One region of the Nitrobacter hamburgensis X14 genome, then DNA from elsewhere that is predicted to be linked to it. Evidence: predicted binding sites of a transcription regulator. Region 1 holds the regulator's gene; each other region holds the start of a gene.

Evidence for each region. Region 1 encodes LexA, which represses DNA repair genes until DNA is damaged. Its sites were predicted from a motif close to TGTTCNNNNTGTGTTCNG; they were not measured.
Region 2: a site for LexA is predicted at 1,671-1,688, ahead of recA (recombinase RecA). Genes of this name have one in related genera too.
Region 3: a site for LexA is predicted at 1,901-1,918, ahead of NHAM_RS03120 (three-Cys-motif partner protein TcmP). Genes of this name have one in related genera too.
Region 4: a site for LexA is predicted at 1,685-1,702, ahead of NHAM_RS24970 (ImuA family protein). Genes of this name have one in related genera too.

What each region holds. Positions count from the first base shown of each region.
Region 1 covers NC_007964.1:1,928,429-1,931,637, forward strand. Annotated here, with positions in the region: partial or broken gene NHAM_RS08835 (ComEC/Rec2 family competence protein) at 1-1,047, shown strand, start outside; gene lexA (transcriptional repressor LexA) at 1,169-1,870, opposite strand; gene NHAM_RS08845 (molybdopterin molybdotransferase MoeA) at 2,034-3,209, opposite strand, start outside.
Region 2 covers NC_007964.1:1,812,958-1,816,166, reverse strand. Annotated here, with positions in the region: gene recA (recombinase RecA) at 492-1,580, opposite strand; gene NHAM_RS23990 (helix-turn-helix domain-containing protein) at 1,970-2,494, opposite strand; gene NHAM_RS08255 (DNA-binding protein) at 2,548-2,769, shown strand; gene NHAM_RS08250 (hypothetical protein) at 2,766-3,209, shown strand, end outside.
Region 3 covers NC_007964.1:660,949-664,157, reverse strand. Annotated here, with positions in the region: gene ampH (D-alanyl-D-alanine-carboxypeptidase/endopeptidase AmpH) at 239-1,384, opposite strand; gene NHAM_RS03120 (three-Cys-motif partner protein TcmP) at 1,944-3,071, shown strand; gene NHAM_RS03115 (DUF5131 family protein) at 3,061-3,209, shown strand, end outside.
Region 4 covers NC_007964.1:2,933,885-2,937,093, reverse strand. Annotated here, with positions in the region: gene NHAM_RS13690 (M20 aminoacylase family protein) at 1-875, shown strand, start outside; gene NHAM_RS13685 (ferritin-like domain-containing protein) at 962-1,465, shown strand; gene NHAM_RS24970 (ImuA family protein) at 1,819-2,655, shown strand; gene NHAM_RS13675 (DUF6504 family protein) at 2,564-3,209, shown strand, end outside.

The DNA.
Region 1 (3,209 bases):
ACTGGTGGCGCTGGTCCAGGTCGGGATGCCGAAATTGTTCGCGACGCCCGATCACTCGCCGACGGCGCGGGCGGCGCTGTGGGGCGGCCGCGAAATCGTCACGCTGGCACTGGCGTCGTTCGTCGCCGGACTTGCGACGACGCCATATGCCGCGTTCCATTTTCATCGCGTGACACCGTACGGCGTGGTCGCAAACCTGCTGGCAATGCCGGTGGTCTCGGCGCTGGTGATGCCGGCCGGGCTTCTGGGACTGGCTGCGATGCCGTTCGGCTTTGACGGCGTGTTCTGGCGGCTGATGGATATCGGCATCGAATGGATGATCGTGGTCACGCAATGGGTGGCGGCGCTGCCCGGCGCCATCGGCCGCATGGCGGCGTTCGGAACCGGGCCGCTGATCGCCGCGACCGCGGGCATCATCTTGCTCGGACTGCTCAGAACGCCGCTGCGCTGGAGCGGAGCGGCCATCATCGGGCTGGCGATCGCATGGTCGCTTGCGGTGGAGCAGCCGGATATTCTGATCTCCGCCGACGGTCATAACGTCGGCGTGCGGGGCGGGGACGGGCGGCTGCGTCTCCCTCCGCACGGGCAAGGATAACTTTACGGTCAGGGAATGGCTGGCCGCTGATGCGGACGGGCGTCAGCCTGCCGACTCCACCTTTGCGGAGGGCGTCTCATGCGACGACGGTGGCTGCGTGGTTAAGGTGAGTGGGGGGTGGAATTGTCGCGCTGGCGCGCCGCGCGGACGCCATGGAGGACGACTGCGTGCGGGCGGAGGTGATGGTGACGCCGTGGCAGGCTCCCGAGGGATGTCTTGCGCAGGTGATCGATCAGGACAGGCTGCGGCGGGAAGGCGCCCTGGAGCTGCGGCGAGTCTCAGACGGCGCAAAACACCATTTTGTCGTCGATGCCGTCAGGCCCGATCATGTCGACCGGCCCTGGTCGCCCGCTGTCGGCGGTGACAAGCCGACGCGCATCGGCTCCCGATCGGCGCCGGCGCGCCCGGTCGATGCCACGCCCGCGGCTGACGATCTCCAGCCGGACGATTGAACGCTCTGCCGCCGATTAGAGCCTTCGCTTCTGATGGAATCAGAAGCGGGCTCTATGATTTTGATTTGACGCGTTTTCTTCCCGCGAACCGGTACCCACTTCGCTCGAAAACTTGCAAGAATCAGTACTTGCGATAGATGCCGATCAGTTTGCCCTGGATCTGGACGCGGTTGGGCGGAAGGATGCGAACCTCGTAAGCTGTGTTCGCGGGCTCGAGCGCGATCGAGGCGCCGCGGCGGCGGAAGCGCTTCAGCGTTGCCTCCTCGTCGTCGATCAAGGCAACCACGATGTCGCCGGTTTCCGCAGTCTCGTTGCGTTGAATCAGCGCCATGTCGCCGTCGAGGATTCCGGCCTCGACCATCGAGTCGCCGCGCACCTCGAGCGCGTAGTGCTCGCCGGAGCCGAGCATGTCGGGCGGCACGCTGATGGTGTGGCTCCGGGTCTGCAGCGCCTCGATCGGTGTGCCGGCCGCGATACGACCCATCACCGGAACGGCGACCGGACGTTCTGCATCGTCGACGACACCGCCGCCGCTCGGGCGGACCTTGCCGAGATTGCCCTCGATGACGCTCGGCGTGAAACCGCGACGGCCGCCGCCGTTACCGGCGACCTCCGGCAGCTTGATGACCTCGATGGCGCGGGCGCGATTGGGCAGGCGGCGGATGAAGCCGCGCTCCTCCAGCGCGGTGATCAGGCGATGGATACCGGACTTCGAGCGCAGATCGAGCGCATCCTTCATTTCATCGAACGAGGGCGGCACGCCGGATTCCTTCAGCCGTTCGTTGATAAAACGCAGGAGTTCGTACTGTTTGCGCGTGAGCATCCCGACCAGTCCCCGATTGATGGTGCCTGCCGTCCGATTCCGGGGCGTCAGGCTTGGAGCCTTATGCCTAGCGGCATGAGTATCCGAAACAAATCATGAACGGACACTATATGTTCGATATGTGTTCCGCAACTGTTTAATTTAACGTCAACAAAGCGAGGTTTTACGACAGCGAGAGCTTAATCACGGCACAGGGCTCGCCTTTACTTGAGGCAGGCGCAAGCGGTGCGCGGACCACGAGTGCTTCCGCTGCCGCGAGATTTCCCATCAGCGAACTGTCCTGATGCCCGACCGGTGTCGCGATCGGCAGCCCGTCGGGCGAGTGCGCGAGCCGGGCGCGCAGATAATCCTGCCGGGCTTGATTGGCGGCGACATCGCTGCCGAGCACCGCTCGTTCAATGCGATGGTGGATATCCTGACGACCCGACAACGCGCGAATCAGCGGCACCATGAACAGGAACGCGCAGATGTAGGAGGAGACGGGGTTGCCGGGCAGGCCGATCACGCGCATCGCGCCGAGCCGTCCGTGCATCATCGGCTTGCCGGGCCGGAGCGCGATCCGCCAGAACGCGATCTCCACGCCTTCGGCCTCCAGCGCGCGCTTGACGAGGTCATGGTCTCCGACCGACGCGCCGCCTGTGGTGACGAGAATGTCGGCGCCGCTCTCGCGGGCGCGGCGGATCGCGGCCCTCGTCGCCTCCATGGTGTCGGCGGCGACGCCGAGGTCGATCGCCTCGGCGCCTTCGCCCCGGGCGAGCGCACGAAGCGCGTAGCCGTTGGATAGGACGATTTGGCCTGGACCGGGCGTCGTGCCCGGCAAAACCAGTTCATCGCCGGTGGCGAGCACGGCTATTTTTGGGCGTCGGTGCACCGGCAGGTCCGGATAGTTCATGCCGGCAGCAAGGGAGAGATGGCGGTCGGTGAGATGGCTGCGGGCGCGCAGCAACACGTCGCCTTCGTGAAAATCGACGCCGGCAGGGCGGATGTTCTTTCCGGCCGCGGTGGCTTCCCTGACGACGACGTCGTCGCCGTCGCGTTCGGTGTCCTCCTGGATCACGACGGTATCGGCGCTGTCCGGCACCACGCCTCCGGTGAAAATCCGCAGAGCTTCGCCGGCCCCCAGCGCCCGCTCGAGCGGCCGTCCCGCGGCGATCTCGCCGATCACATGCAGCCGCGCTGGAATCGTCGCGATGTCCGCCGCGCGCACCGCGTAGCCGTCCATCGCCGACATCGCCACCGGCGGCTGGGTCCGGCGCGAGGGGAGGTCGCGCGCCAGCACCCGGCGATGCGCGGCCTCGAGATCGACCGCTTCTTCCGGAAGCGGTTCGACTCCGGCGAG
Region 2 (3,209 bases), 120 kb from region 1:
GTCCGCGAAAACGGACGATCCGGTCACCGAACGTGCGCGACCGAAGTCAGGGAGCAATATGACGACTGGATACTCCGCTTTCGCGGAGCATGATGACTTTCGTATTGCACGCGACCGCAAAGCCGTTACGCGGGGAGGATGTCCTTCGAAGGTGGCCAAAAAACAAACCGGACGCTGGGGATGTCGGCAACTCAACATCCACAGCGCCCGCCTGCTTCCGAAAGGCGCGACATACGCTTCCGCGAAGGATTCCCGTCTTCGCGGGTCGCACCGAACCCGAGCCGCACAAGCCCGAGCCTCGGAAATAAACCTCAGCCGGCCGACCTTCAGAGCGTTTTCGAACGAGGCATGTCCTTGAGCTTGACCCGAGGATGGATACCGGTTCGCATGAAGAAAACGCGTCAAATCAAAATCAGAGCCCGCTTCTGATTCCATCAGAAGCGAAAGGGCTCGAGAACTCCCGCTTCTGATTCCATCGGAAGCGGAAAGGGTCAGTCCTCCGCCGGCTCCTCGCCGTCGGCATCGCGCTCAGGACTGCCAACCAGAATCTGCTCGGCGAGCAGACCCGAATTCTGCCGGATCGCTACCTCGATTTTCGCGGTGATGTCGGGATTAGCCCGCAAAAACGCTTTCGCGTTCTCGCGACCCTGCCCCATGCGCTGGCTGTCATGGGAGAACCAGGCGCCGGATTTTTCGACGATACCGGCCTTGACGCCGAGATCGAGGATTTCGCCCATCTTGGAGATGCCCTCGCCGTACATGATGTCGAACTCGACCTGCTTGAAAGGCGGCGCCAGCTTGTTCTTCACCACCTTGACGCGGGTCTGGTTGCCGACCACCTCGTCGCGCTCCTTGATCGCGCCGATGCGGCGGATGTCGAGGCGCACAGAGGCATAGAATTTCAGCGCATTGCCGCCGGTCGTGGTTTCCGGCGAGCCGTACATCACCCCGATCTTCATGCGGATCTGGTTGATGAAGATCACCATGGTGTTGGACTTGTTGATCGAGGCGGTGAGCTTGCGCAGCGCCTGGCTCATCAGCCGTGCCTGCAGTCCGGGCAGCGCGTCGCCCATCTCGCCCTCGAGTTCGGCACGCGGCACCAGCGCCGCGACCGAGTCGATGATCAGTACATCCACAGCGCCGGAGCGCACCAGCGTATCGGCGATTTCCAGCGCCTGCTCACCGTGATCGGGCTGCGATATCAGGAGGTCGTCGACCTTGACCCCAAGCTTGCGGGCATAGATCGGATCGAGCGCGTGCTCGGCGTCGATGAAGGCGCAGATACCGCCCTTCTTCTGCGCTTCCGCCACGGTATGGAGCGCCAGCGTGGTCTTGCCGGAGGATTCCGGACCGTAAATCTCAACCACCCGCCCCTTCGGCAGGCCACCGACGCCAAGCGCGATGTCGAGCCCGAGCGAGCCCGAGGAAATCACCTCGATGTCCATCGACTTGTCGTTCTTGCCGAGCTTCATCACCGAGCCCTTGCCGAACTGACGCTCGATCTGGGACAGCGCGGCGGACAGGGCCTTCGACTTATCCATGGAGGATCCTTCGACGATACGCAGGGCAGCTTGAGACATGGGCCGGGCTCCTTATGAACGGGATTCGCGGAGGGGACAACGAATGGGCTGTGGATCATCAGGTAAAACAAACGTACCTCATTTGTTCTTAGTTCGCAATATGTTCTTTTGCCGGCGCGAGCAGATATATACCCTTAGTGGAGCGGAAAACGCTATTTGGCGGACGCTCGCCAGAGCTAATTGGCGGTAGAGCGATCTAAGTCGTTGATTTCAAAACTGGGCGCGGGTCCGCAATCGGTCCACGATAGATTGTGTCAAAATCGCGGTGCCAATTATCGTTGGCTAAATCGGGATTCTTATAAATAACAAGTGCTTAGGCTATTCGCGTTGCGAACCCTTCACCTGTGACAAGTGAAGTTGCGCGGAATATTGCGGACCCATTGCGGACCCTACCGCTGCTGCCGAGCGGCAAGCTCCGCATCCAGCATTTCAATTGCGACGATAGCGGCTTTTCTCGCATCGACGCCACTTAGTCCCCTGTGAACTACCAGTTCGTACATCGCTTTTTCGGCTCGTTCGTATTGAACCGAGATGGAAGATGCAGCCGCCTCCAAAGTCTCGGCAGGCTTGTGGCCTTTACCGATAGAGAGAAGCCCAGCGCGAACAATCAACTGAAGTGCCGCCCTGATGAATTCGGGATCAAGGTTTGATGGCAACCGCGATGACGCAACGCTGCCGCTCCCAGCTAGAAGATAATCCAACGAAATCCCCTTGCTGATCGACGCGTAGACCGCCTCGGCATAGGGGACGGAATTTCTCGCTTTCCACTTGGAAATGTTTGCCCTCGCCGTGCGCAACTCGTCAGCAAGGGCCGCGTCTGACGAAACCCCGAACACTTCCTTGAGGCGATCAATTACTGCCCGCGCGCCAAACCGGGCATCGGCGGGATCGTTCGAGCTTGCGTATGTGGACATTTTGGTAACTGTATGACACCATATTGGTACTATACTGATTCAGGGAGGTTACCATGATGACCGCCAACCAGGTAAAGGCTAAGTTCGAAGCCGAGGGAATATCGGTGGCGGAATGGGCGCGGGCCAAGGGCTACAACCTTCGCACCGTGTACGCCGTTCTTAGCGGTCGCCGAAAGTCCCAGAGGGGAATTGGGCACCAGATCGCGGTTGATCTGGGCCTCAAAGCTGAGCCGAAAAAACTACTTTTCCGCCCGCTGGTAAATGCAGCCGAATGACCGCTCGGCTGACAACGGCAGAGTTTGCCGAGCTTGCCGACATATCGGCGCGCAAGGCGCGGAGTGCCATCGCGCGCGCCCTCGAAGGGAAAACTTGGCGCGGGTTTCAGTTAGTTGTCGATCCGGTTACGGGCGGCCGTGGTGGCGTTGCTGGGCATTCTTACCTCGTGCGCGTCGACTCCCTGCCAACCGACCTTCAACAGCGTTTGAAGGTCACCTCAAGGCCGGTACTCCGGATTGCGGGATTAACCGAACAACGCGGCGCGGAGCGGGATTGGTGGCTGCGAATCCTCGGACCGTTGCTGGCCATGACAGATGGGCCAGACCGTAAATCTGCGGTCGATGCGCTCGCCGACCGGCGCGATCTCACCAACTGGCGCGGCCGGCCGATTCGGCTGACCCCACGCACGATCTATCGTCGCCTGCAAAAATATCGCGAG
Region 3 (3,209 bases), 1.3 Mb from region 1:
CCGACTGATCCCGGTGGCGGGTTTTTTGTGGTCCGGACGCGACCACTGGAACGCGCCTTCCACTCACCGCGTTGTCAGTTCGGACGGGTCTGCAGCCCAATCCACGCGTTAGAGAGTACCGGATGGGTTGCGGTCACCGGCCGGGATCCGCCGGTGGTGACTATCGCCGGCGGGTTCTTGTGGAATAAGCGCGACCCAAATGAGGGAAGGCACAGCTTATGAACTGAGCAAGAAGCCGTCAGCGGGGCGCAAGCTGACTGATCAGTTCATTGGCGAAGGCGGGCATGGCCGCGCCGGCTGCGAAGTCGAACGCGTTGATCGAGATGAAGACGCCAACGCCACGCGCCGGCGAGAAGGCAATATAGGACAGGGTGCCCTGCCGCCCGCCAGCCTTCTGCAGGACGAGCGGGCGCGCATCCGCCGGGTTCATCACGACCCAACCGAGTCCCATCGCATCCATATGGCCGGACTCATCGAGTCCGGAGACCGGATCGAGGCCGTCTCGCACTCGATAGGTCGCGTGGTCGAGGGTGCGCATCTCGGCATCGTCGCGTCCGAAACGGTCAAGATGCCACTTCAACCAACGCACCATGTCGTTCGGGGTAGAAAACAATCCGCTTGCGGCGGCTTGCATGTCGCTGACTTCGGTCAGTGGATAGGCCTTGCCATCCGGCCCATGGCCCTGGAACAGGCGCGCCTTCTGCGCGTCACTCAGCCGGACGGCGGTATCCTTCAGTCCGGCCGGAGCAAAGACGCGCTCCTGAAGCAATTGGGCATAGGGCTTGCCCGCTGAATTGGAGAGCGCCTCGCCGAGCAGATCGAAGGCATAGTTGGAGTAGTGAAGCCCCGTGCCCGGAGCGAAGAGAAGCCCCTGATCCTTCAGGGCAACCTTGTACATTTCGCGCGAGACTAAATCCGGGCGCGCCGGATCGCGTTCAAGCGCAACCTCGCGGGGCAGGCCGGAGCCATGGGTGGCAAGGTCGAGCAACGTGATCTCGCGGCCGTCCTTCTTTGGCACCATGACACTCGGCCAGCCCAGCCGGTCCTGCAGGCGGTCGCTCAGTCTGACGGTGCCGTCGGCGGTGAGGCTGGCGAGAACCTGCCCGGCAAAGGCCTTCGAGATGGAGCCAACGCGGATCACGGTGTCGCCGTCCGGCTCGCGGGCGCCGTCGGCTCGTTCGCCGTAGCCCACGACGATGCTCTCGCCATTGCGCACCACGGCGAGCACCATGCCAGGGACCTTCATCTGCATGAACGCAATCTGTCCCTGGAAGCTGACCATGTCCTTCAGGAGAGCGTCATCCGCGGATGCTGGCGCCGTCACGGACAGGCAGACAGCCAAAGACACCAAAGCCGCCTGAAGCGCCTGAACCATCTTCACCATGCTTACCCCACAACAATGAAAGGCAGTTTCCCGTTCGTGCGGGGTCGCCGCGCTACAATCCGGCGAATCGCCAGAGGGCCACGCTACGCTCGGAGTCGGTTCCATTGAACCGAGCGGTCATGATTTTCATGGGGAAGCTGTGGATGCCTCCCCTCAATCGGCCGACCTCAACCGCCTCATTATGAACTCGATCTCGCCGCCGGACAGTTCCCGCCAGGTCTCAGCCTTCGACATGTACGCCGCAGCCGGCCGGCGATCGAGGAATGTGCAATCGCCGTCTGACGGGCTTGGTCCAAGGGTTGCCTGAAGGTCTCCCGGGCATCGCCGTTTCACCGACGCGCGCCGGTGAGGATGAAACTGGGCACCGCTATGTCATTGCGGGGCCTTGGTAATTTTCCACGGCGATCCCAGGTCTCTGAAACCCTGCTTTGATGTGAGCCCGACGGCTCTTTCCTTGTTCTTCCCCATAACGCCCCAACGAAGTCCAGCGTGCGGCCATGGGAACCGTGTTGCCTCTGTTCGTTATTTGTTCTATTTATATTTTGAGGGCAGGAATCGGATGAACACCGCAAAATTTTTCGACGAACGAACGGATCAGTCGGAAGTCAAAGCACGCATCGTGCAGAAGTACTTCTATGCTTGGGCCAATGTCATTATGCCGACCGCGCAGAAGAATGGCGGGCGGGTCGCTTACATCGACCTGTATGCCGGGCCTGGCCGGTACAAGGACGGGGCAGCTTCGACGCCGCTGCTGGTGGTAGGGCACGCCATCGCCGATCCGAAACTTGCGTCGATGCTCGTGACACTTCTTAACGACTCAGACGGGAACAAGACATCCACGCTTCAAAACGAAATCGATGCTCTGCCTGGCATCGGCAATTTGAAACACAAGCCGGTCGTGTCCTGCGGCGAGATCGATGAAGAAGCAGAGAAATATTTCAGTCAGGTCAAACTTGTTCCGTCGTTCTCGTTCATTGATCCCTTCGGCTATAAGGGCCTCTCCCTGAAAATCATCAAGGGTGTGATTAAGGACTGGGGCTGCGATTGCGTGTTCTTCTTCAACTACAATCGTATCAATGCCGGCATCGGAAACCAAGTGGTGGCCGATCATATGGATGCTCTTTTCGGCAAGGTGCGTGCTGACGCATTGCGTGCGCGGCTGCCCGGCTTGTCACCCGAACTGCGCGAGGCGCTGATTCTGGAGGAACTCGCGGCTGAGATTAAAGCCCTTGGCGGAACCTTCGTCCTGCCGTTCACTTTCAGAAATGCGAGCGGCACGCGCACGTCGCACAAGCTGATTTTTGTCAGCAAGAACTTCAAAGGCTACGCCATTATGAAAGACATTATGGCGAAGGAAAGCTCGACGGAAGATCAGGGCGTGCCGTCCCTGGCATATTCTCCAGCCGATTGGTCAATGCCCTTGCTGTTCTCACTGCAACGGCCCCTCGATCAGCTGCGTGCGACCTTGCTCAAGGACTTCGCCGGGCAAGAATTGTCCGTCGTGCAAATTTACGAACGTCACAGCGTCGATACCCCTTACGTCCTGAAGAATTACAAGGAAATCCTGACGGCACTCGAAGCCGAGGGAAAGGTCGCCGTGCGAAGCCTGAAAGGTTCGCGGCGGAAAGGAACCTTTGCCGATCATTTGCTGGTCAGATTTCCAGCGGGTGGCGTCGATGGCGAATAATTCCTCCATCGAATGGACGGAAGCGACGTGGAATCCGGTCGTCGGATGCACAATCATTTCGCCCGGTTGCACAAACTGCTACGCGATGCGTATGGCACGTCGGCTTGAAGCTATGGGTCAGCCTAAATATGCCGGAAC
Region 4 (3,209 bases), 1.0 Mb from region 1:
CGTCCGGCAAGATGCACGCCTGCGGCCATGACGGCCACACCGCGATGCTGCTCGGCGCCGCGCGCTATCTCGCGGAGACGCGGAATTTCACTGGGGAGGCGGTCGTGATCTTCCAGCCGGCGGAAGAGGGCGGCGCCGGTGCTGCCGCGATGATCAAGGACGGGTTGATGGACCGTTTCGGGATCGATCAGGTCTACGGTATGCATAACTTCCCCGGCATCCCGCTCGGCTCCTTCGCCATCCGGCCGGGTCCGATCATGGCGGCGACCGACGCCGTCGATTTCAGGATCGAGGGCCACGGCGGCCACGCCGCTCGGCCGCATCTCTGCATCGATCCGGTGCTGGCCGGCGCGCAGCTTGTCGTTGCCCTGCAATCGATCGTGTCGCGCAACGTCGATCCGCTGGAATCCGCCGTGATTTCGGTGTGTGAGTTCCACGCCGGCAACACCCGCAACGTCATTCCGCAGACCGTCGAGTTGCGCGGCACCGTCCGCAGCCTGAAGGCCGACGTGCGCGACCTGGTGGAGAAGCGGATTCGCGAGGTCGCCGCCGGCGTGGCGCAGATCACTGGAACCAGGATCGATGTCAAATTCGGGCGCGGCTATCCGGTCACGGTCAATCACGCCGCGCAGACCGAAACCGCGATCAGGATCGCGAAGGAGATCGCCGGCGACAACAATGTGCATGAGACGCCGCCGATGATGGGCGCGGAGGATTTCGCCTACATGCTGGAAGCCCGGCCCGGCGCCTTCATCTTCGTCGGCAATGGCGACAGCGCCGGCCTGCATCATCCCGCCTACAACTTCAACGACGACGCCATCGTCTACGGCACCTCGTACTGGATCAGGCTGGTCGAGACCACGCTGGCTGCCTGAGCGGTCACGCTGTTGCGGCGCCAGGAACATAGCGCCTCACGTCGCGTTAGGAAGCGGGAATTCCCCCTCCAACCTGTGAGGCTACAATGAGCGCTGCGAAAGAGAAGGATCTCCACGACCTGTTCCTTGACCAGCTCAGGGACATCTACTTCGCCGAAAAGCAGATACTTAAGGCTCTGCCCAGAATGGCGAAGGCGGCAACGTCCGACAAATTGCGGGCGGCCTTCGAGAAACACCATGACGAGACCGAAGGCCAGATAGAGCGCCTGGAACAGGTCTTCGAGCTGATCGACAAGCCGGCCAAGGGCAAGACCTGCGATGCCATCCTCGGCATCCTGGACGAAGGCAAGGAGGTCATGGACGAATACAAGGGCACTGAGGCGCTGGACGCGGGCCTTCTCGCGGCGGCGCAAGCGGTGGAACACTACGAAATGGTGCGCTACGGAACCATGAAGGCGTGGGCGGCCAAGCTTGGCATGAAGGATGTCGTCAAGCTGATCGATGAAACGCTTCAGCAGGAGCGCAAGACCGACAAGGATTTGACGGCGCTCGCGGAAGCCGGTGTCAACTCCGAGGCATTGGCGGCTTGAATCTTTTCGGAAGGCCATCATCGGTGGCCGTTGCCGCCGGTGGTGGTCGATCTGCTTATGTGGTCATTGATCCGCCTTGTCGCGGCGCAGGTGCGGTTTGCGAGCGAAATCTCCGGACAATGCCGGTGTTTGACGGGCGTTTCGTCGATGCCATTGGGGTCGTGAGAGAAAATCACGCGCGAAAAGCCGGTTGACTCGTTGTGGTCTTCTGGCTTTATATAGAACATATAGTGAACATGTAAGTAGGCTACGGGTTCTTTCCGCGGCGGCAAATCTGACGAAGGAGCCAGAGCGCGATCGGCAAGGGATTCCGGTTTTACGTGCGATCGCGCTCTAAAATATTGAGAATGCACATGATCTTTTCGCCAAACCGCTCACACTTTGGCGGATCATGCGCCGCAAGCACGCTTGCGCGCCTGCGTGACTGCATCGGGCGGATCGAGACCTGCCACGGTGGCGAAATGCCGGGCCGGGCGGCGCTCGGTCACGAGGAGGCGGATGCCGCGCTGCAGGGCGGGCTTGCGCGCGGCGCCGTACATGAGGTGTTCGCGGAGGGACGGCACAGCGCGGCGGCGACCGGATTCATCGCAGGCCTCGCGCAGCGCCTCGGCAAGGATCGGCCGCTGCTCTGGGTGCGGCAGGATTTTGCCGCGCGCGAAACCGGTGCGCTGTCGATGCGTGGATGGCGCGAGCTCGGTCTCGATCCGCGCCGGCTGGTGATGGTGCATACGAGCGATGTGGAGAGCGCGTTGCGGACAGCGGCCGATGCGCTGGCCTGCGATGCGCTCAGTGCCGTGGTCATGGAGATCTGGGGCGAGACGCGTCTGTTCGATCTCGTCGCCAGCCGCAGGCTGACGCTGGCGGCGCGTGACTCTGGCGTCACGGGGTTACTGCTGCGGGTGGCGGCGACGCCGTTGCCTTCGACGGCGGAGACACGGTGGATCGTGCGCCCGGCGCGCTCGCCACCGGTCGCGGCTTGGCAGGCATGGGGCTCCCCCGTGCTCGAAACACGACTTGTCCGCAACCGTCATGGCCAGACCGGTCAGTGGATCATGGAGTGGATGTGTGATGAGTGCCTCTTCCGTGACGTCTCGTGCCATAGCCCGAAGACGCATCCTCAGCCTGTGGCTGCCGCGCCTGCCGACCGACCGCATCCGGCGCAAGTCGTTCCGCTGCGGCGAGCCGGATAGCGACCGACCCTGCATCATCGTCGCCAAACAAAATAACGCGCTGGTCATCGCCGCGCTGGATGACGCAGCCGCGCGCCTCGGCCTCGCGGTCGGCTTGCCGCTGGCCAATGCCCGCGCGATCTGTCCCGACATTGCCGTGTTCGATGCCGACGACGCGGCGGACGCGCAGACATTGAACGGTATCGTCGACTGGTGCGATCGCTTCACGCCGCTGGTGGCGCTCGATCCGCCGCACGGTCTGCTGCTGGATATCACCGGCTGCACGCATCTGTTCGGTGGCGAGGCTGCGCTGATGAAAGCGCTGTGCGGCGCGCTGACGCGGCAAGGCTTTGTTGTCAGTGCGGCCATCGCCGGCACCCCGGCCTGCGTGCGGGCGCTGACGCGCCATGCCCATGGCCGGATTGTCCCTCCCGGCAAGGAGCTGGAGGCCGTCGCGCCGCTGCCGGTGTTCACGCTCGGCACGGATGACGCGATCACGCGCGGGCTGCGCCGCGCCGGGCTGAAAACCATCGGCGATGTCGCCGCGCGCGGCCGCCACGAGATCGCGGCGCGTT